Regions from separate parts of the Vibrio sp. YT-19(2023) genome, predicted to be linked through region 2. Evidence: predicted binding sites of a transcription regulator. Region 2 holds the regulator's gene; each other region holds the start of a gene.
What was found. The regulator PurR, encoded in region 2, represses purine synthesis genes. The targets are predictions, from matches to a motif close to TNANGNAAACGTTTNCNTNA.
Positions count from the first base shown of each region.

Region 1: a site for PurR is predicted at 3,662-3,681, ahead of R7E78_RS07080 (NCS2 family permease). Genes of this name have one in related genera too.
Region 3: a site for PurR is predicted at 5,031-5,050, ahead of purM (phosphoribosylformylglycinamidine cyclo-ligase). Genes of this name have one in related genera too.
Region 4: a site for PurR is predicted at 2,266-2,285, ahead of R7E78_RS02025 (NupC/NupG family nucleoside CNT transporter). Genes of this name have one in related genera too.

Region 1 is NZ_JAWOQN010000007.1:64,293-72,299, forward strand. Features, by position in the region: gene crl (sigma factor-binding protein Crl) at 1-168, opposite strand, end outside; gene frsA (esterase FrsA) at 284-1,531, opposite strand; gene tet(34) (oxytetracycline resistance phosphoribosyltransferase domain-containing protein Tet(34)) at 1,623-2,087, opposite strand; gene R7E78_RS07080 (NCS2 family permease) at 2,352-3,641, opposite strand; gene R7E78_RS07085 (aminoacyl-histidine dipeptidase) at 4,665-6,137, shown strand; gene R7E78_RS07090 (DUF3332 domain-containing protein) at 6,202-6,741, opposite strand; gene R7E78_RS07095 (succinylglutamate desuccinylase/aspartoacylase family protein) at 7,072-8,007, shown strand, end outside.
Region 2 is NZ_JAWOQN010000004.1:93,388-101,394, reverse strand. Features, by position in the region: gene mukF (chromosome partition protein MukF) at 1-432, opposite strand, end outside; gene cmoM (tRNA uridine 5-oxyacetic acid(34) methyltransferase CmoM) at 435-1,226, opposite strand; gene elyC (envelope biogenesis factor ElyC) at 1,341-2,126, shown strand; gene torR (two-component system response regulator TorR) at 2,198-2,908, opposite strand; gene torD (molecular chaperone TorD) at 3,175-3,822, shown strand; gene purR (HTH-type transcriptional repressor PurR) at 4,291-5,295, shown strand; cyclic di-GMP riboswitch class I at 5,583-5,672, shown strand; gene R7E78_RS04600 (TfoX/Sxy family DNA transformation protein) at 5,789-6,379, shown strand; gene R7E78_RS04595 (TVP38/TMEM64 family protein) at 6,494-7,180, shown strand; gene R7E78_RS04590 (DUF2007 domain-containing protein) at 7,201-7,521, shown strand; gene R7E78_RS04585 (alpha/beta fold hydrolase) at 7,553-8,007, opposite strand, start outside.
Region 3 is NZ_JAWOQN010000001.1:276,373-284,379, forward strand. Features, by position in the region: gene arsC (arsenate reductase (glutaredoxin)) at 1-190, shown strand, start outside; gene wrbA (NAD(P)H:quinone oxidoreductase) at 191-760, shown strand; gene R7E78_RS01300 (DUF2069 domain-containing protein) at 783-1,223, shown strand; gene R7E78_RS01305 (DUF2066 domain-containing protein) at 1,364-2,572, opposite strand; gene R7E78_RS01310 (uracil-xanthine permease family protein) at 2,938-4,191, shown strand; gene upp (uracil phosphoribosyltransferase) at 4,308-4,934, opposite strand; gene purM (phosphoribosylformylglycinamidine cyclo-ligase) at 5,114-6,154, shown strand; gene purN (phosphoribosylglycinamide formyltransferase) at 6,306-6,962, shown strand; gene R7E78_RS01330 (class II glutamine amidotransferase) at 7,352-8,007, opposite strand, start outside.
Region 4 is NZ_JAWOQN010000001.1:436,241-444,247, forward strand. Features, by position in the region: gene deoC (deoxyribose-phosphate aldolase) at 1-234, opposite strand, end outside; gene R7E78_RS02020 (hypothetical protein) at 325-459, shown strand; gene R7E78_RS02025 (NupC/NupG family nucleoside CNT transporter) at 818-2,101, opposite strand; gene R7E78_RS02030 (TatD family hydrolase) at 2,306-3,079, opposite strand; gene R7E78_RS02035 (DUF5363 family protein) at 3,066-3,263, opposite strand; gene prfC (peptide chain release factor 3) at 3,358-4,947, opposite strand; gene R7E78_RS02045 (LexA family protein) at 5,204-5,851, opposite strand; gene R7E78_RS02050 (helix-turn-helix domain-containing protein) at 5,969-6,220, shown strand; gene R7E78_RS02055 (hypothetical protein) at 6,276-7,145, shown strand; gene R7E78_RS02060 (DUF6475 domain-containing protein) at 7,132-7,794, shown strand; gene R7E78_RS02065 (lytic transglycosylase domain-containing protein) at 7,781-8,007, shown strand, end outside.

The DNA of each region.
Region 1 (8,007 bases), on a different contig from region 2:
GCCCCAAAATTCACGCTTCTCAGGCGATTTTTTGTCGTCTACACATACAGATAAACAATCAAAATAATAGCGCCCTTCTTGCGATTGTGGTTCGCGCAGGTAAGGCCCTATCGCCTTCAACTTTGACATCAAGCGAAAGTGAGTCGGGCCCTGAGTCGTCTCTGACATATGAATCTCCGTTTTCATAGTTAAAAGTAAACACCCAAGAATGATTATTATTTTTAATTATCATGAGCTTATTTTTTGCTCAGATATATCACTCTTAACTAATTTAGGAGAATTGTCACCCTAATAATTCATCTTCTAGCCACTTTATGGCTAAATCGAGGGATTGCTCATATCCTTTTGTAATTGTTTTGGAACTGATTTTTTTCGCTCTACCATACTGGCTAAATAGAGCAACAAGTTGATTATCACTGTGTGGCGACACTGGATCGCCCTCAAGACTCAAAGCCAAAATAGGCACTTTGGTTTTTCGACTGCTCAGGAAGCCCTGAACCTTCAATGACCACGCCATCATCTGACCAGCCATGCTATTAATATCAACCGCATTTTTCCCCAAACGGGAAGCCAAAAGGTCTAAATACATCTTCGGCATTTTTTGTAACTTCTGAGGGGAAGTAAAAATATCATGTACGGGTGCGCCTAGAGCGACACAAGCTTTGATCTTTTCCTGCTCGACAAAAGAGAGTCTGATCATGGCATTACCACCAAAACGAAACCCAACTAACCCCACTTTGTGATGATCAACCCAAGGTAGCGAGTAAAGCTCATTCAATACCGCTTGATGTAGGCAACTTGAATTCTCGGTCAAGGGCCAATGAGAGCTATGCCCTACCGAAGGCATGTCCACAGTTAACATCGCAATATCTCGCGGTGCAAGACGATTACGGAACAAACGCCACATGTCGGTTTGTAGGGTATCCAAACCAGCGCTCACCATGACCACAGGCAACTGTTTATCCGTTCTTGGTAAATGGAGGTTCGCGATGATTTTGCGATTTTGGTAAGGCACTTCAATTTGCTTGATGGTGTACTTAGTTTTTTCTGCGCCGTCAGAATACGCTTTGTTTGCCAGAACTTGAGCTTGCGATGCCAAGTTGTCATTTTTTAAATGTGGGTAGCCTGCAATACTAAAACACAAAGAAGCAGTGAAGAGTTCATCCGCTGCCTCTTCTCCTTGCATTTCATTTGCTCGCTTCTGATGATCCATACCAAGCTTGATCCACTCAAATGTCCAGTTACCACTGTGATAACCCATTACAGTGTCTAACCAATCATCATTGGTTCGCGAGTGAGAAGATGAAGCAATTTTGGACAGTACGCCTTCCATTTCGATCGGAGACAATCCTTGCCAAGCCCATTGCAAGCGACGCAAATGACGATACCAAGCACGATCACCTTGCGCTTCTCGTTCATCAAGTATTTTTTTACTGGTCGGCATGTACTGGGTAAGCGCGGAGGTTTCTTTTGCTTGCTTATGTTTCACGAACAAAGTTTCGGAAAGATTTTTACTGACGTCTTCAGACATAGGAAGAACCCTAGGCTATTAGCATGATTTAATATCATAATAAAAAAAATGCCCCTATAAAGGGGCATTTCTCAATATTCTTTAACCGCGTTTATTTTTGCTTGCGGTTTACTGGCTCAGCATACTGGATTGACATATCCCAAGGCTGCTCGATCCAAGTGTCTTGAGCAATATCTACAACGTAATCATCCAGCAGCTCTTTGCCTGATGGTTTCGCACACACAGCGATCATTTTCGCTTTTGGATACATCTCACGTAGTTTGCGCGCTGTATCACCACTGTCTACTAGGTCTTCAACGATTAGGTAACCTTCGCCATCACCTTCAGGTGCTTTTAGTACCGTCATATCGCGCTGATGATCATGGTCGTAGCTTGAAATACAGATTGTATCAACGTAACGAATACCCAGTTCACGAGCCAAAATAGCGCCAGGAACCAAACCGCCGCGGCTTACCGCCCAAATTCCTTTCCATTGCTCAGCTGGCATTTGTTTTTCAGCCAGTTCACGGCAGTAAGTCTGCATTGCATCCCAAGTGATAATGAATTTTTTACTCATTGTAATAACCTAATAATTTGAAAATATGCATCCTCAAAATCTAGCGAAGTCACTCAAAAGCGGAATGCTCACTAACTTCTCCAAAATGTTTGGAGACGAGGATTTCAAGCTGCGCAAACGATTATTCTACCGAAACACACCGCTAATACCAACGGTGATATCAAAATTCTCTGCCTATTCCGCAGAAAAACCGTCTTCTGTGAACAACGTAAAAAAAGAAAAAGCCAGCGTGAATAAATCCACACTGGCTTTTTGCTCGAGAAATTAACCGACGAGGTATTTAACGATGAAGATGGCTGACATCACCCATACACTCATCGACACTTCACGGCCCTTACCGCTGAATAACTTGATCGCCGCGTATGCGATAAAGCCTAACGTGATACCTTCTGCAATCGAGAATGTTAGCGGCATAACTAAACAAGTCACAACAACTGGGGACGCTTCAGTTAGGTCACGCCAATCAATGCTTACTAGCCCAGACAGCATCAAGATCGCCACATAGAATAGCGCACCTGACGTTGCATAAGCAGGGATCATACCCGCAAGTGGTGAGAACAATAGAGCAAGTAGGAAGAGTACACCAACAACCACGGCTGTTAGACCAGTACGCCCACCCGCAGCTACACCAGAAACGCTTTCAATATAAGATGTCGTGTTGGAGGTACCAAGTAATGCACCTACTGACGTTGCTGTTGAGTCTGCAAGTAACGCTTTGTTTAAACGAGGGATGTTGCCATTCTCATCAGTTAGGCCTGCTTTTTGAGAAACGCCAACGAGCGTACCTGCGGTGTCAAATAAATCGACAAATAGGAAAGCAAATACGACGGAAATCATGCCTACTTCAAACAAACCAGAGAAATCCAGTTGCATGAAAGTTGGCGCAATGCTTGGTGGCGTTGACATAATACCGCCCCACTGCACATCACCAAATAGAAGACCAAGCGCTGTAACGCCAAGAATGGCGATCATCACCGCACCTTTCACACCACGGTGAACCAATGCAATCGTAAGAAAGAAACCAATCGCGGCCAATACAGATGGCAATGATGTGATCTCTCCCATAGAAACTAATGTCGCTGGGTTATCAACGACGATACCTGCATTTTTTAATGCGATAAACGCTAAGAAAAGACCAATACCAGCTGAAATACCTGTTCGTAGAGAATGCGGGATCGAGTTAATAATCCACTCACGGATCTTAAATACGCTTAAAAGAATGAACAGAAGGCCAGAAACAAATACAGCCGCTAACGCAACTTGCCACGTATAACCCATTCCCAATACAACAGAGTAAGTGAAAAATGCGTTCAGGCCCATTCCTGGTGCCTGTGCGATTGGGTAATTGGCAACAAATCCCATAATAAAACAGCCGATTGCGGCAGCAAGACAAGTCGCAACAAAAATGGCGCCACGGTCCATACCGGTATCCGACAGGATCGCTGGGTTTACAAAAATAATGTAAGCCATAGTTAGGAAGGTCGTAACACCTGCAATGATCTCAGTGCGCACATTTGTGCCATTTTCACTGAGTTTAAAAAGCCTCTCGAGCATGATCGAATCCTGTAAAGGTAAAAAGTAAACGGTTGCGTAATCGATTGGCGGGAATTATAAAGTTATCAAATAGCAAATTCTAGATAGAATCTTCACTCTAATGCGTTTTTTTTCTTTGGATATGAAACACATTCTCTAATCTATCAAAGCAAGCAAAGAAATATATTCTTATAAAACAATAGGTAACCCAGATAACACAGTTCTCTAAAAGAGAATAAAAACTGAGCAATGTACTAAACTTTCAGATGAAAAAGGCCCATTTTAAACATGGTATCTAACAGATTTGATGGAAAAGTCGATAAAACCGAAGAATGGGGAATAGAAGAAGGCTTTGATGGCAATAAGTGAGTCAGGAAGAGAAAATAGAGATAAAAAAACGCCACCCAATTTGGGTGGCGGTGAATCATGTCAGCACTATCACTGAAAAAAAATTCCAATTTATAGGGGTGAACAAACTGTTCGAGTCACATGCGTTGACTTCACTTAGTAGCCAAAGCTTGTTGGGTATACAAAGTTACCGGTGTAAACAGACTTGCTATTCCAGAACATTGTACTTGGTAAACCTTTCATAACTATCACCTTTTAAATCAATTAAACATTCGTTGATTTCTCGGTTCCTTGGAGGCGATAAAACGGACTCATCCTTTGAGCATTTCATTCTTCTCTCAGAAGCTGGTTACAAATATACCACCAAGAAATTTAATTACAAGCATTTTAGTGATTAAAATCACAAAAAATGCATAAATTGACCTTTATCAAAGTTTATGTGTAATTAAATTACAATTTTATGAATTGAAAAATAAAGCCACTTTCAGAATGTATGATAGAGAACACATAGTGCTTGTTATTGTATTCACAAACTGTGACAGTTCTGAGAGAAATCCTTGTGATCGCGACTACTCGTACTCCTTATCTGGTGGTATGCTAACGGCAATTTGAAGGCCAAATCGTCTAGCATTTAATGCTACCTTGACAATATTTTTACGGTATATATTTGGCAAAGCACATCAAAAGGAGTCCTCCGTGTCTGAGTTCCATTCTGAGATCAGTACCTTATCACCTGCTCCACTTTGGCAGTTTTTCGATAAGATTTGTTCAATCCCTCATCCATCGAAACATGAAGAAGCATTAGCACAGTACATTATCAACTGGGCAACAGAGCAAGGCTTTGACGTTCGCCGTGATCCAACCGGTAACGTGTTCATCAAAAAGCCCGCGACACCAGGAATGGAAAATAAGAAGGCTGTTGTACTTCAAGCACACATCGACATGGTGCCGCAGAAAAACGAAGACACTGAACACGACTTCACCAAAGATCCAATCCAACCTTACATCGATGGCGAATGGGTAACTGCGAAAGGCACGACGCTTGGTGCAGATAACGGTATTGGTATGGCTTCTTGCCTTGCTGTATTGGCATCTAAAGATATTAAGCACGGTCCACTCGAAGTTCTGCTGACGATTGATGAAGAAGCAGGCATGACTGGCGCATTTGGCCTTGAAGCTGGTTGGTTAGAGGGTGAGATTCTTCTAAATACAGACTCTGAGCAAGAAGGCGAAGTCTACATGGGTTGTGCAGGTGGCGTTGATGGCACCATGACTTTCGATATTTCTCGAGAATCAACGCCTGCAGGTTTTGTAACACGCCAACTGACGCTGAAAGGCCTAAAAGGTGGTCACTCAGGTTGTGACATTCACACAGGTCGCGGTAATGCCAACAAATTACTTGGTCGTTTCCTTGCCGGTCATGCTCAAGAGCTTGATTTACGTTTAGTCGAATTCCGTGGTGGTAGCTTACGTAATGCAATCCCTCGCGAAGCGTTTGTTACTGTCGCGCTTCCTGTCGAAAACCAAGACAAGCTTGCTGAGCTGTTCAACCACTACACTGAGCTGCTTAAAACTGAATTGGGTAAAATCGAAACAGGTATCGTAACCTTTAATGAAGTGATCACGACTGACGCCCAAGTATTTTCAATCGCCGATCAGCAACGATTCATTGCGGCACTTAACGCTTGTCCAAACGGCGTAATCCGTATGAGTGATGAGGTGGAAGGCGTTGTTGAAACTTCTCTAAACGTTGGTGTGATCAGCACAGAAGAAAATAAAGTCACCGTGCTTTGCTTGATTCGTTCTCTCATTGACTCTGGCCGTAGCCAAGTGGAAAGCATGCTGCGCTCGATTACTGAGCTAGCAGGCGCACAAATTCAGTTCTCAGGCGCTTACCCTGGCTGGAAGCCAGATGCAGATTCCGAGATCATGGCAATTTTCCGTGATATGTATGAAGGCATTTACGGTCATAAGCCGAACATCATGGTCATCCATGCTGGTCTTGAGTGTGGCCTATTTAAAGAACCATACCCACACATGGATATGGTTTCTTTCGGTCCAACAATAAAATTCCCTCACTCTCCAGATGAGAAAGTGAAGATTGATACTGTTCAGTTGTACTGGGAACAGATGGTCGCGCTTTTAGAAGCGATTCCAGAGAAAGCATAATTCAATCACGAAAAACGACAAAGGGTGCCATACGGCACCCTTTTTTTGGTTTAGTTGAACCCAACTACACACGGTTTTGCGCGTAAGCGGCTAACTCATCCATTGAGGTTTGTGCAGCAACTTCACCATCAATGTAGTAAGTAACAAACTCACCATCGCGTACACCCATGAGTGTCGCCTTTTCACCGTTACTGTAAGTAATATCCATTTGAACGGTGTTCTCATCGATTTGCTGCATTCGCCCCTGCTCAATGACACGGTTATCCGCTAATGGTGCGATTGGTGCAGTCGTTAACGACTTATCTAACTGGTGATTGACATCAATGTAAGTATCTACCTTTGTATCGAAGATATGTGGCTTACCATTTAACGGGTTCTTACCCGTCCAAAATTCTAGAGAGTTAAACACGATATAATCCGCTGCGATCGCGACACCATAAACAGGCGCTAAAAGCATATTTAGACCACCTCGAGCGTAACGGTTGTCAACAGCTTTCAAGTTAAACCCCATAACATAACCTGTCACGGCATTACTACCTACGCAACCTGAAAGTGAAACTGCTACCGCAGTCAATGCACCAATTTTAGCAATTGCCTTTTTCATCAAAACCTCTAGTTAGAAAGTGTGAAACCTCAAATTCGGCGCGGATATTATCGGATAAAAAGTAGGGTTAAAAGTCCGTTTTTTTGTCCTCCATGAACAGTATTATTTTTAATACAGTCACATTTTTTAAGGCTATTATTGCGCACTCTTCTCTATGTCTTGTTATGTATTAAACTGATAGAAAAGATCATATTGAAAACAAAAACTTCACACATACCAAAATTTCACGCATGACGATTAAAGTAATTTGTCGTGTCCTTAATGAGAATGATTAGTGCGATTTTGCAGCAATTGTTACATTGCTGATGACGCATTTGACAGAGATGGTTTATGGCCAGAAGTAAAAAAAGCAAAGTGTTTGAGCTCTTAGGACATCAAATACAACCAGGACAACGATTAGAGATCGAATTTGAAGCAGCGAAGCTATATACACATTCGCCTTTATCTATTCCTGTGGAAATCATCCATGGGAAACAAGAAGGACCAGTGTTAATGGTGAATGCTGCTATCCATGGTGATGAGCTTAATGGCGTAGAAATCGTTCGTCAGATCATTAACCAACTGGATCCACAAAAACTGAAAGGCACTGTCATTGCAGTACCTATCGTTAACGTTTTTGGTTTCATCCATAAATCTCGTTACTTGCCCGACCGACGAGATCTCAACCGTTGCTTTCCTGGCAGTGAAAAAGGCGCACTTGCATCTCGTATGGCACACGGGTTCTTTAACAACATTGCCAAGCGTTGTGACTACATTTTGGATCTACACACAGGAGCCATTCACCGCACGAACTTGCCACAGATTCGCGCAAACTTAAGCAACCCAGAAACTCTACGTATTGCTCAAGCATTTGCGACGCCAGTGATTGTTGATTCAGCATTGCGTGATGGCTCTTTACGCAGTGAAGCAGAAAAATGCGATATTCCAGTGCTCACCTACGAAGCTGGCGAAGCATTGCGTTTTGATCCACTTTCGATAAGCGCTGGTGTACTCGGGGTTCGGCGCGTAATGCAAGCCATTGGTATGTTGCGTGCGAGCAGGAAAAAGCTGCCTGAGCCTATCATAGCGAAGTCCACCAGCTGGGTTCGCGCGTCAGGTAACGGCATTTTGCGTACTGTCGTTAATCTGGGAGACAAAGTAGAACAGGGGGAAACGCTCGCTTATATTAGCTCTCCTCTTGGTCATGATGAGATAGAACTAAAAGCCCCGAAGCGTGGTTTGGTTATCGGTCAACAAACATTACCATTGGTGAACGAAGGCGATGCA
Region 2 (8,007 bases):
CGCTTTCGCCATTTCATCCGCTACCATGGATAGCTGGATAGATAGACGCAGTTTTGAGAACTCACGATGACGCACGTAGTAGTCGGTTATTCCTATCGCTAATGGCGACAAGCGGTAAATGCTCGCTCCGTCAGTAATTTCACTGACAAAACGGCTCATAAGACGCTGCTTAACCATCTCGTTGATCGCATTGTTCGCACGAAAAGCGGAGGCTTCGCCAGTCTCATCAAATAGTCGAGTGACGATGGCAAATGCATCATGCAGTTCACCTTCACCCAGTTCTTCATCGAACCTTTCATTACTCAGTACGGCAATGGCTATCAAAAATGCCAATCGCTCTGTGGTCAGGTTCAACGAGAAATCGTGCTGCTTAACCCAGCCAACCAGCTCATCGATTGGTTGCTCTGCAGCATTGAGAGTCATCTCACTCATTGTTATTCCTGTTTATCGTTCTTTTTAGCCCACACATGAATGTAGCGGCCTAATGAGAGGTATGGCTCTTGTCGACAAAGTTGTTTTTCTAGCGCCAACACATCTTCAAACTCGTAATCACCCATGTATTCCATATTGCCTATGTAATCACTAAATGAGCGAATACCAGATTTGCCACAAATATTAAAACCTGAATTTTCTATCCACTGGTAGACTTCTTCAGGTTTTAAGCCTTTTTGCGGCTGTAGTTTAAATCTTTTTCGGTGAGGCATGCCGTCTAATATATGAGGAATGTTGCCACAAACCACGTTTTTATAGACTAAACCGTGGTGGTTGTAGAACATGACTGATGCGATGCCTCCCGGTTTTACTTGTTCTAGAACTGTTTCAAGTGCGGCCTTAGGATCAACCAGCCACTCCATCACAGCGTGGAACATAACCAGATCGACCTGTACATCCATATGTTCACCGATGGATTGGACAGGCGAATGAATCAGGCGATACTGCTCAAGCAAACCGTTTTTTTCAATATCCTGCTTAGCCAACTGCAGCATTTCCGAAGATAGATCACATAAAGCGATTCGATGTCCGAGCTTAGCAAGCTTTTGCGACATTTGTGCCAAACCACCACCAGCGTCTAACACTTCTAGGGGTTGCTGGTCAGCATCTAATTCACTTAGAATCTGTAGAAAATCTTCCCACACAATGATTTGGCGGATCTCCCCTTTATCGGAGCCGTAAATATTTTTTGCAAATTTGTGGGCGATATCGTCGAAATTGCGGTCTTCTGTCACTTCTGCTGAGTTATCATAACGGATTGTGCCGCTATTCTGGCACAAGGAAAGCAGGAATAAAGAGGGATACCCTCATTTTTATTATCAATTGATGTTTTTTCGGACTATTTATGTATGTTTGAGCTGAAAAAAGTAGTGTCAGCCATGCTTATGCCCCTTCCGGCATTGCTGCTGATAGGCTTGTTGGGTCTTGCTCTCATTAGTTTTACTACAAAACGTAAAACTGGCTGCTTCGTTGTTCTATTCTCTTTTGTTGGCATTTTTCTTGTTGCCTTCCAACCTGTTTCAACCAAGCTTCTTATGCCGTTAGAGCGAGAGCATAAAGCCTTTTTGCCAGTTTCTGGCACCATCGACTACGTGATGGTTTTAGGGAATGGTCATGTTATCGATGACGAGATTCCACCCACCTCGCAGTTAAGCCGTGCAGCATTAATGCGCTTAACTGAGGGCATTCGTATTTTAAGAATGTATCCAGGCGCGAAATTAATCTTATCCGGCTATGCTGGCGGATCTGAAATTAGCCACGCGCGAATGATGGCGAACGTTGCCCTTGCGTTGGGAGTCGCGAAATCCGATATCATTTTATTAGAAGATGCGAAAGATACGTGGGAAGAGGCGCGTCAAGCGGCTGCATTCGTTCAACAAAAGGAGATTGTGTTAGTCACTTCTGCGAGTCACATGAGCCGTGCATTGTATGAGTTCAACGCAGCAGGTATTAAACCAATCCCAGCCCCGACCAACTTCTTAGCTATTAGCGAGATAAGTCAACCTTGGGATAAATACTCACCTAAAGCGCGTTACTTAGAACAAACAGAGCTTTATTGGCATGAGTACTTGGGCAGTATTTGGCAAAGGTTGCGTGATACTGTCGGGCAAACACCAATGGTTGAAGCAAACTAGTATTATCTTGAAGCCACAAAAAAGGAGAGCCGAAGCTCTCCTTTTCTTTTTACGATTGAGTTATGTTCAAACTAGTCACCAGCAAACATATAGCCTTCGCCGTGCACCGTTACAAAAATCTGTGGGTTCTTAGGATCGAACTCCATTTTTGCGCGCATACGTCGAATAAGAACATCAATGGTGCGGTCATTCGGCGCATCCACTCGATGGCTGATCATGTTCAAAATACGCTCACGACTTAACACCTGGTTAGGATAAGACGATAATGCCACCAAAAGTTCATACTCTGCTTTAGTTAGTTTTACTGGCTCACCGTTGCGGCTAAGTGCGCGACGTTGAATGTCGAATGTCCACTCCCCAAAGCGCACAATGTGCTCTTCACTGGTTTCATTCGCTTTCGAGCTGCCACTGCGCGCTGCTGAAATACGCCACAGCAAGTTTTTAACGCGAACTAACAGCTCTCTCAGTTCAAAAGGTTTTGTCACATAATCGTCAGCACCCATTTCTAGGCCTACGATTTTATCAATGCTATCCGTGCGTCCTGTTACTAATATGATACCAATATCCGATTGGCTACGTAACTCACGAGTAAGCATCAGGCCGTCTTCACCAGGCAGGTTAATATCCAGCATGATCAGGTCTACATCGCCCGCTTGCAAAACTTCACGCATTTCTGCGCCACTCTCTGCTTCGCTGACTTGGTAGCCCTCATTTTGGAAATATCCCGCAAGCTTACTACGAGTTACAACATCATCTTCTACGACTAATACGTGATAGCTCATTTACACCACTTTTCTGTCTTCTTATTATCCAAGACGTATTCTATTCATAACTAGTAACATTTCTAGTCATAGATACATTAAAACGCAAGATTTAGCGTTTTTATTGATTCAAAACAAGCTTGCCCATTGCTATTAATAAACGGTCATTTTTGACCATAAAACACAACAATTATAGTTACTGCTATTCATTTTAATTGATTACACTTAGGGGATATCCCTAATTGACTTTGTGATGCATGACTTGAAGCATCATTCAGGAGCCCAAAATGCAAGAAGTGAAAGCTTTTAATGAAAAACGCGCTGAAATTTACTGGTGGTTTTCGAGCTTGTTCGCAAAAGAACTAACAGAGAAAGAATTGGAAGCCTATCACAGTGTTGAAATTCGCAGTTTTCTCGCAGGTTTAGGTGAAAATGAGTCGCTGAAACCAGCTGTTGATAGCCTAGTTGATGCATTGAATCGGTTACAAGATCGTGAAGATGCACAACTAGAGCTTGCAGCTGACTTTTGTGAACTGTTTTTGAAGACAGAAAAATACGGCGCTCTTCCTTACGCATCCATGTACATTGGTGAATCAGGTTTACTGAATGACAAGCCAGCTGAGGAAATGGAAAAGTTGATGGCTGAATTTGGCGTTCAAGTAGACGAAAACCTAAAGGAACCTGCGGATCACTTAGCCGTTGAGCTCGACTTTCTCGGGAACATGATTATCCGCTCAAACGAGCTTGAACAAGAAAAACACATGGAAGAAGCCTTCGTTAAACAAAACGACTTTATCCAGCAACAATTGATGTCTTGGTTACCTCAGTTTTCAGACAAATGTAAAAAATTCGACGAATTTGGATTTTACTCGAGTGTCGCGAAACTATTAGTTGCATTTTGTAAACTAGACAGCGCCTACCTTCTTGGTGAATAATTGCCGCCTATTTTTAGGGAGCCTGCCTATCGGGCTTCCTGTATGCCTGAAAGTGACCAATTGTAAGTAACTTGGGTATAATATTCGTTTGCCTTAACTTAGCGCAAAGACGCTTGGTTATTTAGCAGTCAAAATGTGACTTCAAATACACAAATCTCTTGCTGAAAACATTGCTAGTCAGTCCACATAGGGCTAAAATGTGAGCGCAAACGATTAAATATGATTTATATGTAAACCGCTGAAATATAGCGGTTTTTGTGTTTTCTTAACAGGTTGATGGCAATTTCTCATCAGATAGAAAAAAGATAAAATTCATCGACCGATGCTGCTACGTACCCTTTTGTCGCACTTGGATCAACCGCTGCCGAGACACTTAGCGCCAATTTTATATTGCTAGGTGTGAAACCATTAGAGCATCAGGTACATCCAATACGACATATTTCAGTAGCTCGATACAGGACACCATTTATGGCCACGATAAAAGACGTTGCTCGCTTAGCCGGCGTTTCCACTACGACAGTTTCGCACGTTATCAATAAAACGCGTTTCGTTGCAGAAGCAACGCAAGAAAAAGTAATGAAAGCCGTTGACGAGCTGAATTACGCGCCAAGTGCCGTTGCACGCAGCCTAAAATGCAACTCAACTCGTACGATTGGCATGTTAGTAACTCAATCAACTAACCTATTTTTCTCAGAAGTGATTGATGGCGTTGAGAGCTACTGTTACCGCCAAGGCTATACTCTGATTTTATGTAACACAGGCGGGATTTACGAAAAACAACGCGATTACATTCGTATGCTGGCTGAAAAGCGCGTTGATGGCATCCTAGTGATGTGTTCTGACTTAACCGAAGAACTAAAAGAGATGCTTGACCGTCATGCGGACATTCCTAAAGTGGTCATGGATTGGGGCCCAGAGAGCTCACAAGCAGACAAGATCATGGATAACTCAGAAGAAGGTGGCTACATTGCAACCAAACATCTGATTGACAATGGTCATACGGATATCGCTTGTCTAAGCGGTCATTTTGAAAAGCTTGCTTGCCAAGAGCGCATTGCAGGTTTCCGTCGCGCAATGAGCGAAGCGAACCTAGCTGTAAATGAAGACTGGATCCTTGAAGGTAACTTTGAATGTGATACGGCCGTATTAGTTGCAGATAAAATTACCGCAATGGACAAGCGCCCGACGGCGGTATTCTGTTTTAACGACACAATGGCTCTCGGCCTAATGAGCCGCTTGCAACAAAACGGGATCAAAATTCCTGAAGATATTTCAGTGATCGGCTACGACAACATCGAGCTTGCAGAATACTTCTCTCCACCGCTAACGACTATCCACCAACCTAAACGTCGTGTTGGTAAAAATGCATTCGAAATTCTACTTGAGCGTATCAAAGATAAAGAACACGAAAAACGAATTTTCGAAATGCAACCTGAGCTTGTAATTCGAAATACTGTGAAAAAAATGAACTAAATTTCACTGTATTTAACCGTGTTAAATAAGCGCTCTACAGGGGCGCTTATTTTTTTGGAAAAATTAAGCATTCTCTAATACTTCACACCACTCTAATAACAATTGACTAACGTTAACTCCCTGTTTTATATAAATGTAATATATATTAAGAACTCCTTTTCAAAGGCCAATTTGCACCTTTCCATATGCAAAATAGAGCATTCAATCTATCATTTTTATTGAACCGAAATCACACTTTTAACGCTAAACCGTGATGTTAATTCAATATAAGAAGTATGCTCATTGTGTCACGCACAGGGCAAACCATTCGAAAGAGTGGGACGCAAAGCCTCCGGCCTGAACCATATTACGATATGGAAGGTAGCGGGGTTACCGATGGCAAGTGTGTAAGCAATGACTTTACTCTGTAATGACATTGTTTTTACGCATGTTTGCTACTCTCTCGGACCTGACTTTTGGTGGCGTAATATTAATTACACCGAGATAACAAAACATGGATAAACCGATACTCAAAGACTCTATGAAGCTATTTGAGGCACTTGGTAATATCAAGTCGCGCTCAATGTTTGGTGGCTTCGGACTATTCGCTGATGAAACAATGTTTGCACTAGTGGTAAACAATCAGCTTCATATCAGAGCAGACCAAAAAACTTCATCTGACTTCGAGAAACAAGGGCTAAAGCCTTACGTTTATAAAAAACGTGGCTTTCCAGTCGTTACAAAGTACTACGCTATTTCCAGCGATTTATGGGAATCAAGCGAACGCTTAATCGAAGTAGCGAATCAATCATTGAAAAAGGCAAAGCTTGAGAAAGAACAGCAAGCAAGTACAAAGCCTAACCGTTTGAAAGATTTGCCTAACTTACGACTGGCTACCGAGCGCATGCTAAAAAAAGCCGGCATCGAATCCGTAGAGAAGCTTGAAGAGGAAGGTGCGCTTAACGCCTATAAAGCGATAAGAGATACGCACTCTGCAACCGTCAACATTGAGTTGCTATGGGCACTAGAAGGTGCTATCAACGGCACTCATTGGAGTGTGGTACCTCAAGCTCGCCGAGATGAGTTGATGAACGGCCTCCAATAAAAGTCGGCCTAAAAACTATCTTGTAAAACCGCAGTCTAATCTGCGGTTTTTTTGTGAAATTTTTTCGGTTTTCCTACTGTCTTATTACATATATCCCAAATTGGAATCAAAATTATGAATAAGAAACTGATATTAGGTCTCATCCTACTAGCGGCTATCGTCTTTTTAGGTATTAACTTTGGCCAGTATTTAACCTTAGAGAATGCAAAAGCCCAACAAGAAGCACTAACTACATACATCGATCAGAATTTTGTATTCTCGGCTGCGATTTACTTTTTTACCTACATTGCAATTACCGCTTTTTCTATCCCAGGAGCGGCAGTAGTCACCTTACTTGGTGCAGCCTTATTTGGTTTTTGGACAAGCTTGCTACTGGTTTCTTTCGCTAGCACTATGGGGGCAACACTGGCCTTCTTGAGCAGCCGATACTTATTGCGTGACTGGGTACAAAACAAATTCGGAAATAAACTCAACGCAATTAATCAAGGTGTCGAAAAAGACGGAGCTTTTTATCTATTTTCCTTGCGTCTAATCCCTGTATTCCCTTTCTTTCTAATCAACTTACTGATGGGCTTAACACCGATGTCTGTAGGTCGATTTTATCTCACTAGCCAAATAGGTATGCTGCCAGGCACAGCCGTATATCTGAATGCAGGTACTCAATTAGCAACAATTGAAAGCCTATCGGGCATTGTTTCACCCGCAGTATTAGCGTCTTTTGCGCTATTGGGACTATTTCCAATCATCACTAAATGGGTTATGAATAAAGTAAGGCCGACACCAAGTCAGCAAAACTCGTAATTGGTGAAGTGGGTATTTTGATGAAAATATTTATCGCTAAAAACCCAGCAGAAGCACACATTGTATGTGAGCTGCTTAAAGTGGAACAAATTTACTGTGAAGTTCGCGGAGAAGGTATTTTCGGCTTAAAAGGAGAACTGCCGTTTGGTGATGATACCGATCCTTATGTGTGGCTTTTTGACACGGCACAAAAGATGAAAGCTGAAGAAATAGTAAAAGCATATCGAAAACAATCCGATAGGCATGAGTATCAAGATTGGCAATGCCCAAAATGTCATGAAATAAACGAAGGGCAATTTGGTGCATGTTGGCAATGTGGATATCAACTAGGAGAGCTATAGCGGCTCTCCTATTCAGTGGATGCACTCAGTTTTAAGCACATACAGCTTGCTGTTTAATAAACTCGATGGAGTGTTGATTGAAGTCTTCTGGACGCTCTACATTGCATACATGACCACAATTCGGGATTTCTCGTAGAATGCTGAGCTTATGTGCTGCAACCATTTCTTTGACAGGTTTAATAAACATGTAATCCCTGTCGCCCATTAAGTAAAGAGTCGGAATGGGTAACTCTCGATCTTTAAAATATTTCATTAACGGATTTACATCAGCGGCAAGAATAAACCAACGTTTAAATTCTTTTTGGCAAAGCTTCTTGGCTTCGCGAATAAAAAGGTGGCGAGATTCTCGTTGGCTTCTTTGAGGCATAACAATATAAGCGAACAGTTTGTAGAGCCACATGTACGGTAGGATATGCTTACAAAAATTACCTAATTTCACCAATATCTGAGAACGAGTGTTAAGCCTTGTGACAGCACCGCCGAGCA
Region 3 (8,007 bases), on a different contig from region 2:
TGTACGTGAAATGATGCGCACTAAAGAAAGTGAATATAAAGAGCTTGGCTTAGGCGAAGACTCCGTCCGCGATGAGCAATTATTCGAAGCAATGGCGAAAAATCCAAAGTTGTTTGAGCGTCCGGTTGTCGTTGCTAACGGCAAAGCAAAAATTGGTCGCCCACCAGAGCAAGTGTTGGATATTTTATAAATGGATTGCCAGATCCTTATTTTGTATTTCAGCCGTCATGGCTCGACAAAACAACTGGCAAGACAAATAGCAAGAGGAGTCGAATCGACTCCTCAATGCCAAGCAATTTTGCGTACAGTTGAAGAATTGTCACCTCACTCACACTCCCCTTCTGATCCAATTGTTACTCTAGAGGAACTAAAAACGTGCGACGGTCTAGCGTTTGGCAGTCCCGTCTGGTTTGGCAACATGGCTGCGCCTTTAAAGCACTTCTGGGATCAGACTACATCTTTATGGGTCAGTGGTGACTTAATCGATAAGCCTGCTTGTGTCTTTACCTCTTCGTCCTCGATGCATGGTGGTCAAGAAACAACGTTACAAAGCATGATGACCCCTTTATTGCATCACGGGATGATGGTTTTGGGCATTCCTTATTCCGAGCCAGAGTTACACACTACGCAGTCCGGAGGCACTCCGTATGGCGCCAGCAGTGTAGGCCATGAGGCAACCCTAAGCAGTGAAGAGATTCGCCTGGCACAACAATTAGGCAAAAGGCTGGCAACTGCAGCGTTAAAACTAAAAGTCTGTTAGTAAAATCAAGGATAGTTAATCGATGTCTGACTCTTTAGACCAAACACCACTCGGTACACAGGCTAAAACGTATCGTTACCTGGCTTTATTTGGCAACTTAGCCTTATTAGCCTGGGTCGCTATTTGGCAGCTTGCGTTATCCCCTCATCCCCACCTCAGCAGCACAACACTTGCTATTGCTTGGTGTATTCCGCTACTACTTCCGTTGCCTGGTATTTTAGCTGGTAAGCCTTACACTCATGCTTGGGCTAACTTTGTTCTTATGCTGTATTTCTTGCATGCGCTGACCATCCTTTATGTGGATGGGGGTGAACGCTGGCTTGCGGCAGTGGAACTGATACTGACTTCACTCGGTTTCGCTGGCAATATTTTGTTTGCTAGAGCGAGAGGCAAAGAGCTAGGTCTTAAGTTGAAACGCCTCTCTCAAGTAGAAAAAGAAGAAAAAGCGAAATTCAATAAATAACGCCAATTGCAGTCAATCACTGATCATTGGTTCGAATACGAATTTAGAAAACAAAAAGAGTCGCTATTGCGACTCTTTTTTATGCTTACCACATTGGTCTTTGATCCTTGCGTTTCACGCCTGGAACGCTACCAAGGAGATTACGATGCCGAGCGCCACTCGTAGATCAAGTCATACTGTTCTCGGGCAGGCTCCACAATCATTGGCTGAGTTGGCTGTGTTTCGTCACTTGCTTCTGCCACAATATCTACTGGTACTTCAGGCTGCGCTTCTTTTGGCGTCGCGGCGTCTTTTGCTTCATTACTCTGAACCAATGGCTCTTCTTCTTGAGTTGAAGCTGGGGCATCAACTTCACCTAAAGGATCTTCAAAAACCATTAATTGAGAAATAGAAGAAGCTTCTTTCTCAAAAGCTTGTTGTGATGCCAAAAGGTGGATGTTGAGCGTTAACTCTTCCCCTTGAACACGCTTAATCTCTGTACCCGCAACCGAATTAAGTTGTTTTAACGCATTCTCTAAACGGAAGAAGTCCGTGGCAGAGGTTACATTAAGGACTTTCACTGCTAGCGCTTTTGAAGACTTTCCTGAAACCACAACTGCACTCTTACTTGCATAGTAGTCTGCGATGCCATCCACCATTTCTGCAATAGCATTAGCACCTGATACAGACCCGCTACGCGGAGAACGTTGCGCTTCTACAATTCTCGTTGGCGACTGGTCGTAGAGTGTCCAACGAATTTGTTCACCTTGAGCTCGTACAACCAAAACGGCGTCAGCTGGGTAGCGCTGGCTGGCTTGACCAATTGGCTCAATAAAGCCGCCCCAAAGATCAGAGACATTAACACCGGTTACATCATCAAAATCCCCAACCGGGATAGTGATTGGCAGGCCTCTTAATTTCGCTGCGCTACGAAGTGCTGCAACATTTGAAGATTCAGAATGCTCCCACGCAATGTTACGATCGTAACCCTGTTCTTCAACCATCCAAACTAAAATATTGGCACGATTTGGCGACCAAGATGGCAATTGTGCTTGTGTTAAAAGAGAGCTGATTTGGTCGTTGTTAAACAACATTTTTAGGCTCGCTTTTCCATCAACCTGCCCATAGCTCAGTTGAGAAATGTAACGCGCACTTGAGCTAAGTGCCTTTTTAATCACTGGATTGCTTAAAGAGGATTGAGAACCGGTCGCTCGAACAATCACATCCTGCATACCTTGTTGACGAGCCAAAGACTCACCGTCGTTCTGCTCACTGTCGATAACCACTTCGGCACGATAGATATCCACCTGAGTTAATGCATATACTGGTAGGGACAACCAACCTATCAGTAAGAGAGCTAAATAGCGCATAGTTTTTATAATCCTCTGAACAAGAACCCGAATAATAAGCAACTATCAAATCTTGAGCAAGGCAAGTACTGAGTAAATTGTCTGTATTATGACCATCTTTGTTAACTCGGGCCTCAACCAGCGCTTCAGTGCTATTTTTTATAATAAACTCATTGCTTATTAAGCTATCTCAACAAGTTAGGCTGTCCATTTTTCATCTTCACGCAAGACACGTAAAAGAGGACAATTTGCAAGCAAGCAACTCTCAAAAGTGCTATTTATGGGAAGAATTCAATCGAAAGTTTGATCTATGCAACATTGCAAACGATTGCAGGATGATAGTATTCGCCGGATTTGTCTGCGTATCTTGAAAATAGGGAATTATTATGAAAAACGCGTTACAAGGCGCTCAAATGCTCTTTGTCGCTTTTGGTGCTTTGGTGCTTGTGCCGCTCCTAACTGGCCTTGATCCAAACGTAGCCCTCTTTGGTGCCGGTGTCGGTACTCTCCTCTTCCAATTAATGACTAAACGTTCTGTTCCCATCTTCCTTGCCTCTTCTTTTGCGTTTATTGCTCCTATTATGTTCGGTATCCAAACTTGGGGTATCGGTGCAACGATGGGCGGCTTGATGGCAGCGGGCTTAGTTTATGTGGCTCTAGGGGCGATGATCAAAGTGCGCGGTGTTGGATTTATCCATAAAATTCTCCCGCCTGTTGTCGTTGGCCCTGTGATCATGGTTATCGGCCTTGGCCTTGCCCCAACAGCAGTGAACATGGCGGTAGGTAAAACTGGTGATGGAGCTGCACAGCTAGTTAATGGTGATGCTGCGATCATTATCTCGGCGGTCTCACTGCTCACAACCATTGTACTCAGCGTTTTTGCAAAAGGCTTTTTGAAGCTCGTTCCTATTGTTGGTGGTATTCTTGCTGGTTACTCTGTTTCTCTATTCTACGGTGTGGTTGATTTCACTCCCGTAGAGCAAGCAGCTTGGCTAGCCATGCCAAACTTCACCGCGCCAGAGTTCAATATCAACGCAATTTTGTTCATGATTCCTGTCGCTATCGCACCTGCGGTTGAACACGTAGGTGACATGCTTGCTATCTCAAACGTTACAGGTAAAAACTACCTGAAAAAACCAGGCCTTCACCGCACAATCGCAGGTGACGGGGTGGCAACTATCGCAGCTTCGATGGTGGGTGCTCCACCAAACACCACTTACAGTGAAGTAACAGGAGCGGTAATGCTAACCAAAGCATTTAACCCTGTGATCATGACTTGGGCAGCAATCACCGCAATCGTACTTGCATTGGTAGGTAAGCTAGGTGCGGTTCTTCAAACGATTCCAGTTCCTGTCATGGGCGGCATCATGATTCTGCTGTTCGGCTCCATCGCAACGGTAGGCCTCAACACACTGATCAAGAATAACGTTGATTTGCATAAGTCTCGTAACCTAGTGATTGTTGCCGTAACACTTGTGTTTGGTATTGGTGGTATGGCTTTCGGTATTGGTGAGTTCAGTCTACAAGGTGTGAGCCTATGCGGTATCGTGGCAATTATTCTTAACCTTGTGCTACCAAACGATTTAGGTGAAAACCACGTTGTGGATAACGCACAAATGGAAGAAGAAAGCGCGAAATAGTACGTCTTCGCCGCTTTATTAGGTGGCGTGTCTTACTCTTCTCCTCTTGTAGATACAAAAAAGGCTTGGTTTTCACCAAGCCTTTTTCTGTTCAGTCATAGTAATACATCAAAGAATTACTTAGTACCGAAGATCTTATCACCTGCATCGCCTAGACCCGGAACGATGTAGCCTTTGTCATTAAGCTTCTCATCGATTGCCGCAGTGTATAGCTCAACATCTGGGTGTGCTTTTTCTAGCGCTTCAATACCTTCTGGTGCAGCAACAAGTACCAGCACTTTGATTTGGTTACAACCTTTCTCTTTTAGGAGATCGATCGTAGCAATCATAGAACCACCTGTTGCAAGCATTGGGTCAACAACAAGCGCAATACGCTCCTCGATGTTTGAAGCAAGCTTGTTGAAGTAAGGAACTGGCTCAAGCGTTTCTTCATCACGGTAAATACCCACAACACTGATACGTGCGCTTGGCATGTGCTCAAGAACTCCATCCATCATGCCTAGACCTGCACGTAGGATTGGCACTACGGTTACTTTTTTACCTTTAATCTGGTCTACTTCTACCGGACCGTTCCAACCATCAATGGTCACTTTTTCTGTTTCAAAGTCTGACGTTGCTTCGTAAGTAAGTAGGCTACCGACCTCAGTCGCTAACTCACGAAAACGTTTTGTGCTGATGTCACCTTCTCTCATTAGACCAATTTTATGTTTTACTAGAGGGTGCTTTACTTCAACAACTTTCATGTCCATCTCCGGCTATAGTTGGCAATATTTAAACAAACCTTCAGATTATACATGATTTTCACAGGGATATCAGGATAAATCACTAAAGAAAAAAACAGACGCAAACGTTTGCTATCTATGTTTAAGCACTGTTAGAATAGCGCCGTTTTCATATCCAACTTAATACCGAGGACTTCCCTGTGAGTGGTAACAACTCTTCTCTTAGCTATAAAGACGCTGGTGTAGATATTGATGCAGGCAACGCGCTTGTGGATCGTATTAAGGGTGCGGTAAAACGCACTCGTCGCCCTGAAGTTATGGGTGGTATCGGTGGTTTTGGCGCGCTATGCGAATTGCCAACTAAATACAAACAACCTGTACTGGTTTCTGGTACTGATGGCGTTGGCACAAAACTTCGCCTAGCACTGGATATGAACAAGCACGATACGATTGGCATCGACCTAGTGGCAATGTGTGTAAATGATCTTATCGTGCAAGGCGCAGAGCCACTGTTTTTCCTAGATTACTACGCAACAGGCAAACTAGACGTTGATACCGCAGCGGATGTTGTTTCAGGTATCGCAGAAGGGTGTGTTCAAGCAGGTTGTGCCCTAATTGGTGGCGAAACTGCGGAGATGCCGGGCATGTATGAAGGCGAAGACTACGACGTAGCTGGTTTCTGTGTTGGCGTAGTAGAAAAAGAAGACGTGATTGACGGCACGAAAGTCGCTGCTGGTGATGCACTTATCGCTGTTGGCTCAAGCGGCCCACACTCAAACGGTTACTCCCTTATCCGTAAGATCCTAGAAGTATCTGGTGCAGATAAGAGCGAAGAGCTAGCAGGCCGCACTATTGGTGAGCACCTACTAGAACCAACAAAAATTTACATCAAGTCAGCACTTAAGATGATTGAGAAACACGACATCCATGCGATTTCTCATATCACTGGTGGTGGTTTCTGGGAAAACATCCCACGCGTACTGCCTGAAGGCACGAAAGCAGTTATCGATGGTAACAGTTGGGAATGGCCAGTTATCTTCAAGTGGCTACAAGAGAAAGGCAACGTCGACACACACGAAATGTACCGCACATTCAACTGTGGTGTAGGTCTAATCGTCGCACTACCGAAAGACCAGGCAGATGCAGCAGTTGCTCTTCTTAAAGAAGAAGGCGAAAACGCGTGGGTGATTGGTCAAATCGCACAAGCAGACGCGAACGAAGAGCAAGTTGAAATCCAATAATTTGCAAATCGAGCTCAAAAGATAAGAAGAATGAGGACACTAGATGACTAGGTCCTCATTTTGCTATCTAGAACACTAAAAACCATTCTATTAGTAGGTAGTTTAGAAGCTACATAACTCCAACCTACAATACCAAGGCGCTCTCGACATCATGAAAAACCATACCCTAAAAAACATTGTGGTCCTCATCTCGGGTAACGGAAGTAACCTGCAAGCTATCTTGGAAGCTTGCGAAGACAGCATGCCAAACGCACGAGTGGCAGCCGTGTTCTCTAACAAAGCAGATGCTTTTGGTTTAGAACGTGCAAAAAAGTTTGATGTAGACGGTCACTTTGTCGACCCTAAAGCATTCAGCTCGCGTGAAAGCTTTGATGCAGAGCTAATGAGTCAAATAGATGAATACCAACCAGACGTGATTATTCTTGCTGGTTACATGCGCATTCTGAGCAGCGCATTTGTTTCTCATTACATGGGTAAGATGATCAATATCCACCCTTCTCTTCTACCAAAATATCCTGGGCTACACACACACCAGAGAGCAATTGATGCTGGCGATAAAGAACATGGTACGAGTGTGCACTTTGTAACGGAAGAGCTTGATGGTGGCCCTGTCATACTGCAAGCAAAAGTTCCTGTGTTCGAAGACGATGATGCTAGTGTACTTGCGGCACGTGTTCAGGCGCAGGAGCACCGAATCTACCCTATGGTGGCTAAGTGGCTGGTAGACGAGCGGTTGATCATGAAGGATGGTAAAGCCTATTTAGATGGCGCAGAGCTTGGCGTACATGGGTACGCCTCAGATGAGTAGCCCTGAATAATAAACTCCAAGCACAAAAGAGCAGCCTGAGGGCTGCTCTTGGTTGTTTTAATACTTATAAACTTGATTCAAGAAAACCATGGTGAGACTAGAAACCTAAAACCCAACATTCTAAAAAATCCCATAACCACTTGAGTAACATAACACTCGGAAAGTAGATTCTGAATCTGGTTCGTTCTTCACCGTTCAGACTGACGAGGTGTTTTATGAGAAACTTCTATCAGTTACGTCTTTACAGCAAGCCTTAGCGAGACTAGGACTCTACTACCAGCACTCTAGAAAGTAAGAATGCTCATCCGTATCCGCCCTCGGTTTAAAACGCATAAAAATAAAGCTCGCGATTAAGCGAGCTTTATTTTTATATTCAGAGTAAGAGACCATCATTCCAACGGTTCGGTTGGCGCTTGATTGCCCGGCTTAGCCGCCGCAAACGGCACATTTACCAGTTCAGAGGCATTATTTTTGACTAGTTCACCTAGGTGAAACAAGCCGTATTCGCTAGGTTTCATACGCTGCCAAGCTTCATTGCCCGTCAAAGGTTGAGTTGCGATCACAGAAACGATGTCATGTGGCGTGGTTTCTTCTTGGAAGTTAATTTCCACATCTTCATCAAGCAAAGCAGCTTTTCCAAACGGTGCGCGTCTTGTGATCCAATACAAATGATTGGTGCAATACGTCATTACATACTCACCATCACTCAGAAGCATGTTAAATACACCCTTCTCTCTTAGCTCATCACAACATTTAGCAACATATAAGAATACCGACTCCATATCCTTTGGTGGCTCAGGATATCGATCTTCCATTTGCTTCAATAACCAGCAAAATGCCAGTTCACTATCTGTTTCACCGACAGGTCGATGTCGACCTGTATGCAAGTCTTGATAGCCAGAGAGCTGACCGTTATGCGCAAACGTCCAATACCTACCCCACAGCTCACGTGTAAAGGGATGAGTATTTTCTAAATTAACACCACCACGATTCGCCTGTCGGATATGACTAACGACCGCACGACTTTTGATGGGATAATTTTGTA
Region 4 (8,007 bases), on a different contig from region 2:
ATGTGGGAAGTTCGTTACTGTTGCAATACGAACCTCTGGCGTACCTTGCTCACGAAGTGTCTTCTTAGCAATAGGAATAAAGCGAGGGTAAATACAAATTGCAGCTGTGTTGCCTACTGCTGTTTTCGCGTCATGACATAGTGAGATCACTTTTGCATCAGTGTCATCGTCATTCAACGTAGTTAGGTCCATAAGTTTAAGTGCACGTAGCGCTGCTGCTTTTAAATCGCTCATTTCTATCTCCGATCAATATTCAAAAAATTCACTACTCAGCCTTACATCACGTCTTTAACTATAATCAACAAGTCGAGACAATGTGAGTAAATGGCTAAACAGTCTATTAATGAACGGACTTGGTTCCCTGAAGACTCGGCATATACAGCGAAAATTTATCATATGCCAATTGCTATCCTTGTCACCGCACAGTACCAGTTTGGCCTATGGCACAACAATCTATGATTGCGGTGTCTTTAATATCACATCACAAAGCAAAACGCCTATTAGATCTGATATTGCAGGGCAATTCATTTGCCCATCGATTATGTAATATTCATTACGTGATTAAGAATCAAGCTTAACCACTATCCTGTGATTAATACATTATAGAGTTTCACCGCAAAACTGTAGCACCAAATAGAGCGCAAACGGTTTGTATCTCAAAATTTCCTAGCCCCTATTCCATTGACTGCGTAATACCTCGACTAAGGCAAACACCCGATGAAATTTTGGAGCCCGAAAAACGAAAAATGCCCCGCAGCAATCTCTTGCTACAGGGCATGATGTAAAACGGCGTCTATATATTAAGAACCGATTCTAATTATAGTGCTGCAAGGCTTAAGCAGAAGCCTGCAATTGTCGCTGCCATAAGGTTAGACAACGTACCTGCAAGAACTGCTTTAACACCCATGCGAGCGATGTCACTACGACGGTTTGGTGCAAGGCTACCTAGACCACCAAGTAGAATCGCGATAGAAGAAAGGTTCGCGAAACCACATAGTGCGAATGAGATGATAGCTGTTGTCTTCTCAGACATTACTTCACCAGTTGCCGCGATTACTTGAGCGTTTTCACCTAGATATGGTGTGAAGTTCAAGTAAGCAACGAATTCGTTCACTACGATTTTCTGACCGATGAATGAACCAGCTGTTACAGCTTCTGCCCATGGAACACCGATTAGGAATGCTAGTGGAGAAAACGCGTAACCTAGGATTAGCTCTAGTGTTAGTTCTGGCATGCCGAACCAACCACCGATGCCACCTAGCATACCGTTGATTAGCGCGATTAGACCAACGAATGCGATTAGCATTGCACCTACGTTAAGCGCAAGTTGTAGACCAGAAGCCGCACCGCCCGCAGCTGCGTCGATTACGTTAACTGGTTTGTCGTCACCGCCGTCCATCGCTTCTTCGATACTTTCGTGAGGCTGGTCAGTCTCTGGGTGAAGGATTTTAGCGAACAGTAGACCACCTGGTGCTGCCATGAATGATGCCGCAACTAGGTACTCTAGTGGAACACCCATAGATGCGTAACCAGCTAGTACACCACCAGCAACAGAAGCTAGACCACCACACATTACCGCGAATAGCTCTGATTGAGTCATTTTTGGAACGAATGGGCGAACAACTAGAGGTGCCTCAGTTTGACCTACGAAAATGTTAGCTGCCGCTGACATTGATTCCGCACGAGAAGTGCCTAGCGCTTTTTGTAGTGCGCCACCAAGAATCTTGATAACCCATTGCATAACGCCAATGTAGTAAAGAACTGAAATCAGTGCAGAGAAGAAGATCAGTGTAGGAAGAACACGGAATGCGAAGATGAAACCGCCGCCGCCGAATACTTCGAACATCTTGTCAGAAACAAGACCACCGAACAGGAATGATGAACCATCGTTACCGTAGTTGATAACGTTAGAAACACCTGAAGAGAAACCGTTTAGTAGATCACGGCCCCAAGGTACATACAGAACAAATGCACCTAATGCGAATTGGATAGCGAATGCGCCACCCACAGTTCTAAAGTTGATAGCTTTTCGGTTGTTAGAAAATGCCACTGCAATCGCAAGAAGCACTACCATACCGATTAGGCTCATAAACAGGCTCATAGTTTATGACTTCCTTATAAGTTATTTATTGGCGTGTTACAAAATGGAGCTATAAAGCGGGGGCAATTATACTCATGCAGAATCAATTAAAGTAATGCCAGCCTCACACTTTCCTATAAGATTCATGATTGATTCAACCAGCTTTGTGAGTTAATTCACAATAAGCAGGAAAACGTTTTCGATTTCAAACCACATCTTTAGATTTTATTCACATATCGAGAAAGCAAAATTGCTATTTTTCCACAGTTGAGAGGCAATCGATTGCTTTCGGCCGTTATGCAACTCTACGAGCTCATTAAAGACGTGAATGAGTTTGGCTGGGTGATTTGACTCCCCTTGATATCCAAGTATAGGCATATCTGGTGCGTCTGTTTCGATTACTAGGTTTTCGAGTGGTAATTTTTGAATTGCGTCGCGTGTTTTCTTGGCTCTTGGGTAGGTAATCGTTCCTCCTACACCGATAAAAAAACCTAATTTGACCCACTCCATGGCTTGCTGATAACTCCCAGAAAAAGCGTGTAGCACACCACCTCTAGGGAGATTCGCCGCTTTCACCATTTGAATGAGGCGATTGTGCGCTTTTCGGCTATGTAAAATAACTGGGAGTTCGAAGCGTCTAGCCAGCTCAAATTGAACTTCAAGTATCTTTTCTTGCAACTGTGGATCAACATCAATGGCAAAATCTAAACCACACTCTCCTATTGCCACGCACTGCTGCCCTTTTTGATTTAGATAGCCTTCTAGCTCTGTAAGGTGCTGCTCAACGTTATCTTCAAGAAAATACGGATGAAAGCCGAGCGCATAATACAAATTGGCATGTTGCTCTGCCAAAGTTTGAATACGAGCCCAGTTTTGCGGACCGACGGAAGGAATCAAAATTCTTGCGACGCCTTGCGTTTGAGCAAGCTCAAGTTGATGTGCAAAGTCATCTTGAAACACATCAAAATCAAAGTGGCAGTGCGTATCAAAGAGCTTCATCTTGACGCTTTTTATCTGTATCTGCGGGCAGAAAATCAGAGGATGGTTGGGCTTCACTCTTCTCTTCAGTTTGATGGGCTGGGTCTTTTCGATATGGGACACAACTGCGTTTCTGATCGGGAGTTAACCCCATCTCTTTACACCAGTTGTCGTAACGCTTTAGCCCACGTTTAAACCAATTCATATCTTATCCTTATATAAAAACGCCCTTGGCTAAGTTTATAGCCAAGGGCGTTTTAAAATCTAGTTTGCGTTAAGGCTTACCCTAACCGCGCAAATTAGTGCTCACGCGTCGCACGGAAATCAACGTCAGGGAAACGCTCTTTCGCCAAGTTTAAGTTAACCATTGTTGGGGCGATATACGTTAGGTTATCACCACCATCCAATGCTAAGTTCGCTTGATTCTTGCGTTGGAACTCATCCAGTTTCTTCGCATCACCACACTCAACCCAACGAGCAGTTGCAACGTTAATGCCTTCATAAATCGCTTCAACGTTATACTCAGATTTCAAACGAGCCACAACAACATCGAACTGAAGTACACCAACGGCACCAACGATCAGATCGTTGTTCTGTAGAGGACGGAATACCTGTACCGCACCTTCTTCTGATAGCTGAACCAAACCTTTGAGAAGCTGCTTCTGCTTTAATGGATCTTTCAGGCGAATACGACGGAATAGTTCCGGAGCGAAGTTCGGAATACCAGAGAACTTCAGTGATTCACCTTGCGTAAAGGTATCACCAATCTGAATAGTGCCGTGGTTGTGTAGACCAATGATGTCACCGGCGTAAGCGTGTTCTGCACGTGCACGGTCACCAGCCATAAAGGTTACTGCATCAGAGATACTCACTTGCTTGCCAAGACGAACATGGTTCATCTTCATACCTTGCGTGTAAGTGCCCGATACAATACGCATGAATGCGATACGGTCGCGGTGTTTTGGGTCCATATTCGCTTGGATCTTAAATACGAAACCAGAGAACTTCTCTTCAGTCGCTTCAACTTCACGTTCAACCGCTTGACGAGTTTTCGGCGCTGGAGCCCATTCAGTTAGACCGTCTAGCATATGATCCACACCAAAGTTACCTAATGCAGTACCGAAGTAAACTGGCGTCAGGTCACCTGTTAAGAACATTTCCAAATCAAACTCAGGGCAAGCACCCATGACAAGCTCAAGCTCTTCTCGAACACTTTCCGCAAGGCCTGCACCAACTTTTTCATCAAGCTCTGGGTTATCGAGACCTTTGATGATTCGAACTTCTTGAATCTCATGACCGTGACCTGATTCGTATAAAATCGTTTCATCACGGTGAATGTGGTAAACACCTTTAAACTCTTTACCACAGCCGATTGGCCATGTGATTGGCGCACACATCATGCCCAATTCGTTTTCTACTTCATCCAATACTTCCATTGGATCACGAACGTCACGGTCAAGTTTGTTCATGAAGGTTACGATTGGCGTGTCACGTAGACGTGTAACTTCCATTAGTTTACGAGTACGGTCCTCAACACCTTTCGCTGCATCGATAACCATCAGACATGAGTCAACTGCCGTTAGAGTACGGTAAGTATCTTCCGAGAAGTCTTCGTGTCCAGGCGTATCAAGTAGGTTTACCAGACAATCGTTGTAAGGGAACTGCATTACAGAAGTAGTAACCGAGATACCACGTTCCTTTTCCATTTCCATCCAGTCTGATTTTGCGTGCTGTGCGTTACCACGACCTTTAACCGTACCTGCTTTTTGGATCGCGTTTCCGAATAACAGTACTTTTTCAGTAATGGTGGTTTTACCCGCATCCGGGTGAGAGATGATAGCAAAGGTCCTTCGCTTATTGATTTCATTGAGAAAATCTTGGTTTGCCATGTATAAATTCTTTTAGTTTGTACACGGATTTGTACACACTTTTGGAAGTACTCTCTTTTCAGTTCTTCGCTTGTCAAATCCGTCGTGTTAATCGTAATTGGCCGCTATTTTCGCTGATCTTGACTTTATAAACAATCAATGGTTATCTAATCGGTTACCATTTACTCTCAGCGTGCGCCAATGCTCAGTTGTAGCTGTTTGCAATCGTTGCTTCTTCAGCTCATGAACAACTGTGGCTAAACCACAAATTCCTTCGCTACCAGAAATCGATGATAGCTTGTCGTACTACACCGATGATGGTGCAGTTGCCGTTGATCGGTATTGCAGGGTATTGGGGGTTCAAAGGTTTTAGGAACTTCTGTTCACCGTCAATGACCAACTGCTTAAAGGTTGCTTCTTTCGAATCATCCAAACGCGCAACAACCAATGAACCTGAAGAGTAAGGTAACTCAGGATCAACAACGATCACTGCTCCCTCAGGTATGGATTTTTTTCCGCTTGGATTTTCCATACTGTCGCCTTTTACGCGAAGTGCGAAACAACCCTCATGTGCTTTCCCAGTGACTTCACGCCACTCCTCAGCATCTTCATGAGCAAATCCTTCCGCTATTTCAGTCCAATCACCGGCCTGAACCCAGTTAATAAGAGGAATTCTTCCCTTAATATCAGGCCCGACTTCTACATTACCGACCCCCAAGCCAATCTCGCCATCACCTGTGGCGAGCCAATGAGCATTCACGCGAAGCGCCTCCGCGATCTGCATGGTGTAACGAGACCTAGCCGATTTACCAGAGCAAATCTGGCTGATCGACTGCTGTTTGATACCAATGCGACGAGCCAACTCAGACTGAGTCACCCCAGTAAGCTGCAAGGCATGGTTTAGTCGTTCGGATAAAGTTTTCATAAGCCCGTATTCTACAAATAAAACTGTAGCCTTTCAACAATTTTAACTGTTGACTTAACTACAGTTTAAACTGTAACATTCAATCTTGTAACAGTTATTATTGTAACAGGAGACGGTATGGAAGTGTTCAACACGACACAAAAACATCTCCGCCGTGCCATTGACTTGGTCGGCGGGCAATCAGCATTAGCACGAGCCATCAACTCAAAGCAGCAAAACGTCTGGTTTTGGTTGAATAAATCAGGGCGTGTTCCCGCTGAATTCGTTTTACCCATCGAACAAGCTACGCAAGGACAGGTAACCCGATCTCAGTTAAGACCGGACATCTACCCCGAATGCCCAAGCGAGCTGAAAGCCAGTAACCAGTAGGATTAAGGGCAAGTAATGGTCAGCATATTACGTAAACACAGAAGCGAGTACCTCCATGCGTGATTATGGCAAGGTCTATACCCGCTTTTGGCTAAAGCAAAATGTTTTGTCCTGGAGTGACTCAGCGAAGTTGCTAGGACTGTATTTGCTTACATGCCCACATTGTAATTTGCTTGGCTGCTTTCGATTGCCGATTGGTTACGTTGCTTCTGACTTGAACTGGGATGAGCAACAGGTTGCCAAGGCTCTAAATGAGTTAGAACAAGATCAGTTCCTCATTCGTTGCGAGGAATCCGGTTGGACTTTGATTCGGAGCTTTCTGAAGCACAACCCAATCGAAAACCCAAACCAAGGTAAAGCAGCCTTTCGGTTGCTTAAAGATGTACCTGCCGACTTCATTGGTATGGCATCACTTTTGAAATCTCTTGCCGCTTTTCAAGCTCGGCTTCCAGAAGAATTTTCATCATTGTTTATGCCTGATGGCAACCCGGTAAGGGACTCTCAACGGTCGGATGACTCTGAGAGAAGCAATAAACCAACAGTTAAAACTGTTAACCACATACAGTTTGAAGACTTCTGGGATGTACAAATACGCAAAGAAAAAAAAGCGAAAGCCAAAGAAGAATGGCTACGCATGGGCCTCAATGAAGACCATGAACTCGCCTTGGAAGTGCTAACACGCTGGAAAGAGCAACGAGATAACCGATTGCAGTATCAAGATCGGACTAAGACCCCTATGCCACATAACTGGCTTTTAAACCGGCAATGGGAAGACGAGTACGTTCGCATTGATGAAGTACAGCAATCATCGACGAGCCTAAAGGGCAGCAATCACCAATTGAATATTGAAGAAAGCAATCGCCGCATTGCTGAAAGCTGGGCCGGACCAGGTATTCGGGAGGTTCGTTCAAGTGCAGGAGGTTGATAAACGCGAGTTTGCTGAAGTTTGGGGAGCCGCTTGGGCCATGTATGGCAAAAGCGTATCACCACAATTGCTATCCATCGCATTTGAAGCCCTTCGTGCTTATAGCATTGAAGATGTGCGAATCGGTCTAACTCGGCATATTCAATCACCGGATACAGGGCAATTTTTTCCAAAGCCCGCTGACGTCATCAAGCATATCGACGGCAACTCGGGTTCAAGAGCCATGGTTGCTTGGAACAAAGTTGACAAGGCTGTTCGTCAGGTTGGCGCTTGGACATCAGTGATGTTTGACGATGCGCTTATCCACCGCGTGATTTCAGATATGGGTGGATGGGTTGAACTCTGCAAGGTTGATGACAGGGAATACCCCTTTAAGCAAAAAGAGTTTTTAACACGCTACCAGGCTTACTTGCTGCGGGGCGAAGTGGGTGAATACCCAAGGCTATTACAGGGTATTGCAGACCATCAGAACCAGCAAAAAGGATTTGATATGCAAGCGCCGGTTACCGTGGGCGACTGGTCAAAAGCAGCACAAGTTTATACAAGAGGCATCGCTGACTTTAGCGCAGTGCCTTTGAAAAGAATAAGCCCGAAAGCCATTCAGGCGCTTCTCGGAAATCAATTAGAGGACAAAAATGAAAACGATTAAAGCAAAAACCATTGCCCTAGTGATAGCCATGTCCGCAAGCACTTCAGTCTATGCGTTTCCGGGCTATCAGTGGGAAAAAGCAGCACAAAGCGTTGGTATTGATCCAGTCATGCTCTACGCCGTTGCCTTGGCTGAGTCGGCCTCACATCGTGGTCTCAACATGACCAGTCCATGGCCATACGCAATTCGCAATGGTTCAAACGCAACCTACGC